DNA from 2 places in the Pandoraea sp. genome. Region 2 is predicted to be linked to the other one. Evidence: predicted binding sites of a transcription regulator. Region 2 holds the regulator's gene; the other holds the start of a gene.
The links. The regulator LexA, encoded in region 2, represses DNA repair genes until DNA is damaged. The targets are predictions, from matches to a motif close to ACTGTATNNNNATACAGT.
Positions count from the first base shown of each region.

Region 1 (2,203 bases), on a different contig from region 2:
GCCCGGCGGCCACCGCGTGCCAGTCGGGCGGCACCATCGCCACTTGGGCGACGAAGCAGAAGGCCATCGTGCCGATCAACCCGAAGACGATGGCTTCTATCTGGCGGAAGCCTTTGCCTTGCAGACCGAGCACGATCATCGTGTCGAGCGCGGTGAGAGCGATGCCCCAGGCGATCGGCACGCCGAGCAGCAGCTTGAAGGCGAGCGCGCAGCCGAGGACTTCGGCGATATCGCAGGCGATGATCGAAATCTCGGCGGTGATCCACTGGATGAGGCGCCCCGCGCGACCGTAGCGGTCGTAGCTGGCCTGCGCGAGATCGCGCCCCGCGACCAGTCCCAGCCGTGCCGCGAGCATCTGAAGAAAGATGGCCGCAAGGCTCGATAGCGCCACCACCCAGAGCAATGCGTAGCCGAATTGCGACCCCGCCTGAATGTCCGTCGCCCAGTTGCCGGGGTCCATGTACCCGATGGCAATGAGCAGGCCAGGGCCCGCAAAGCGTTTGAGCTTGGTCCAGCGCGATGCGCGCGCGTCGATGACGATGCTGCCTTTGACTTCGGAGGGACAGAAGGGGGCAGTGGCAGTGGTGGGCAGCGGCATGAGGGAAGGGATTCGTTCAATGGCGCCAACGGTCGGGCTTGTTCATCCGGATTTCAGGCGCGTCTTGCCCGACGCTTGGGAGAACAGACCCTAGCAGGGCCGGCGCTCGCCCGCAAGCGGGATCGTGACGGTAGACGAGGGCGTGAATATCCCGTCAACAGCGTATGAACTGCTATACTGTACATTCATACAGTATTTTGCGTGTGCGATGACCCTGCCGCTTTCCACCTTGCCTGCCGGGCTGTGGCGTGCCAGTGAACTGGCGCATTGCCACCGCGCCGGCCACTCCACCGGCTTTGCCGCGCTCGACGCCGAACTGCCGGGCGCCGGGTGGCCGCGTGGCGCGGTGACGGAGTTGTTGAGCGAGCGTCTGGGCATCGGGGAGTGGCGGTTGCTGGCACCGGCGTTGCGCGATCTCACGCAAGCGGGCCAGCCGGTGATGGTGATTGCGCCGCCCATGCTGCCGTACGCGCCGGCGCTGGCGGGATGGGGGATCGATCTGCGCTGGCTCAGTGTCGTGATGCGTCCGGCGCATGCGGCACATGTGCAGCGTCAGGGGCCTCGGGCGCGTGGCGGGCGGAGCATGAGGACCGAGGATCGCGACATGCTCTGGTGTGCCGAACAGGCACTCAAAAGCGCGTGCTGCGGTGCTGTGCTCACCTGGCTGCCCGCTGCGACGCCCGAACAGATCCGGCGGCTTCAGGTCGCGGCCGGTGGCGGCGAGACACTGGCCTGGGTGATGCGTGGGGCCGCGGCCGCCGCGACAGCCTCGGCGGCACCGTTGAGGCTGGGACTTGCCGTCGGAGAGGGAAGTCGTCTCGGCGTGCAGTTCCACAAGCGTCGCGGGCCGCCTCGTCTCGAACCGCTCTGGCTGACGTTGCCCGCACCATATGCGCGCGTCCCGCAATCGGTGACGGGAGGCGCCGACGACGAGCAGCCGGCGCATCTCAGGCCCGATCCGGCACCTTCGTCTTCACCGTCCACGGTGTCTTTTGTTTCTGCTTCCGGAGTCTCGCATGGCTTGCTGGATCGCCCTGCATCTGCCGTATCTGGCACTCGAGATCGCCTCTGCGCCCACACCGGCTGATGCGCTGACCGACACGACGGTCGTGCTGGCGCAGTCGCGTGTCTGGCAGGCGAGTGACGCGGCGCGGGCGGCCGGGGTGCAACCCGGCATGCGCCGTGGCGGTGTGCTGGCGTTATTGCCGCAGGCACGATTTCACGATCGCGACGAAGCGGCCGAGACGGCCGCGCTCGAAGCGCTGGCGCTGGCGTTGCTGCGCTTCGGTCCCGACGTTGCCATCGCCGCGCCGCAATGCGTGCTGATCGACGCGGCACCGAGCCTGCGTCTTTTCGGCGGTCTGGCATCGCTGGTTGCGCAGGTGCACGAGAGTGCCGAGGCGCTCGGGCACCGGGCGTCGTTGGGCATTGCCGCCACGGCGAGCGCAGCGGCGCTTCTCGCGCGTGCCAGCGAGGCGCTGCCGATGCCCGTCGATCCCCATGCGCCGACCCCCGGGCAGATACAGGCGGCGATGCAGTCACGGGCGTCGCGTCGCTCGATAGTGCCAGTCACCGTGACAGCGCCTGCGATGGCCACGATGCCGT
Region 1 is NZ_JAYRUC010000022.1:29,494-31,696, reverse strand. It holds gene ACE3UG_RS17240 (Nramp family divalent metal transporter) at 1-598, opposite strand, end outside; gene imuA (translesion DNA synthesis-associated protein ImuA) at 807-1,685, shown strand; gene ACE3UG_RS17230 (DNA polymerase Y family protein) at 1,615-2,203, shown strand, end outside.
Region 1: the regulator LexA is predicted to act here: its motif matches at 775-792, upstream of imuA (translesion DNA synthesis-associated protein ImuA).

Region 2 (2,203 bases):
GTCCAGCCGAAATCGGGTCGGTCGCCACGCGCACAGCGTTAAGCAGATTGAGCGGTCCGTCCGCAGAGAGCGCCGTCGCCGGTCGCATCGCCGCCGTCAGCACGACCGGCTTGCGACTGTTGACTGTGAGATGCAGGTAATACGCCGTTTCTTCCAGCGTATCTGTACCGTGCGTAATGACCGCACCGGCCACATCGGGCTGCGAGAGCAAGGCATTGACGCGTGCGGCCAGCTTCTGCCAGAGCGCCACGTTGATGTCCTTACTATCGATCTGCGCGACCTGTTCCGCGTGGATGTGCGCAACGCTACCCAGCGCCGGAACGGCCGCAAGCAGATCCTGAACGCCAAGCGCCCCGGCCTGGTAAGCGGAGGTGCGCGTCGCGTCGGCCGCGCTGCCCGCGATCGTGCCGCCCGTGGCGAGCAGCGCGATGCGCGGCAACTCGCCCGAGGACACGGTGTAATGAGGAATCGGGTTGAATGAAGGCAAAGTCATGCCACCGATTGTATCTAATACTGCTCGGCTTCCCAATTGCTGAAAGTATCGATCCCGGCGCAGCCGGCGAGATCGTGGACATGCCACGCCCAAATGACGCAAGCGCGCAAGCGTGCCGAACAAGGCGCTCAGTTCAAACACGCTCTCGAGCCGAAGCACGGTGGGCTCCCGCCATCGGATATCTCCAGACATCGATCGGAACGCCCGCTCAAACGAGCACTGGCCGAACACCGGCGCGGCGAAATGGGTCACAAGCAATCCCCGGCACAGCGAGAACTTCGCGCTTGACATGAAGTTTTCCCTTGCCTTTTTTTAAACACTGTACAAAAATACAGCCACCTGTGCTTCCATACAGTGATCCCATGATCAAACTTACCGCACGTCAACAGCAGGTCTACGAACTGATCCGACAAGCGATCGAGCGCTCCGGCTTTCCGCCCACACGCGCAGAGATCGCGGCCGAACTCGGCTTCTCCTCCGCCAATGCTGCGGAGGAGCACCTGCGGGCGCTGGCGCGCAAAGGGGTGATCGAACTGGCCGCCGGTCAATCGCGCGGCATCCGTCTCAAGCGTCTGGACGAAGCTGGCGGAGCGCATCAGTTCACGTTGCCCCATATGGGGCTGATGCAACTGTCGCTGCCGCTCGTCGGGCGCGTGGCTGCCGGTAGCCCGATCCTTGCGCAGGAACATATTGAACGCAACTTCCAATGCGATCCGAACATGTTCGCGCGCCAACCCGACTACCTGCTGAAGGTGCGCGGAATGTCGATGCGCGACGCAGGCATTCTCGATGGCGATCTGCTGGCCGTACAGAAGGCCGCCGATGCGCGCGAGGGCCAGATCGTCGTGGCGCGAATCGGCGACGATGTGACCGTCAAACGTTTTCACCGTGTGCCGGGGGGCGTCGAACTGATTGCGGAGAACCCGGACTTCGAGAACATCGATGTCAACGAAGGTAGCGGTGACTTTGCGCTGGAGGGGATTGCGGTCGGCTTGATCCGCAATAACGATCTCTAGGCGCGCCCTCGGGGATTGCGACTCGCGAGTGCATTCATCGCGCAGTCCCTGACGTTCTGAACATTTGCATTTCCGACTGCGCCGGGCTCGGTCCGGCGCCTGTGCCCTGCTTCGCCCGCGATTTGAGAAATACGTGGCAGGACGCGTCCCTCTGACCGGCATTGGAGAAAGGATCGCATCATGGCTCGACTCTTTGGTTTGCTGCGTACGTCATTTGGTCAAACGCGTGTCCGGGTGTCGTCGCAGGCACGGCTCTCGGCCGTGTACGGGCTGTCGGCCTTGTCCGGGCCGTTTGCCGCTGCACCGGCGATTGCGCGCTCCTACACCGTGCCTGCGCGAGCGCGCAGCACCGCCCTGCCCCGGACGCTCGCGGCCGCCGTGGCGTTGGCATCGCGTCGCGCGTGCCCCACCGGGAACGCCGTCAAAACATCGCGCAATGTGCGGGCCCTTCAACGGTGCGAAACGCTCGGCAGGCCGGGCAGGCACGCGGGCTACGAGGGCTTCAAGGACCACAAGGACCACGATGTGCGCGATGTGCGCGTGTATCGCGACGTGTCGCACATCGTGATGGTAGGCAGCATGGCCGATATCTGCCGCAAACTCGATCAGGCCGTCGGCGAGCAGTTCTGCCTGGCGGCGGTGTAGGCACTCAGGCAAGCCTGCCGCCGCGTTTCGCGACGACTTACTTACCGTC
Region 2 is NZ_JAYRUC010000015.1:112,924-115,126, reverse strand. It holds gene ACE3UG_RS13870 (asparaginase) at 1-493, opposite strand, end outside; gene lexA (transcriptional repressor LexA) at 856-1,509, shown strand; gene ACE3UG_RS13860 (hypothetical protein) at 1,690-2,154, shown strand; gene ACE3UG_RS13855 (enoyl-CoA hydratase/isomerase family protein) at 2,196-2,203, opposite strand, start outside.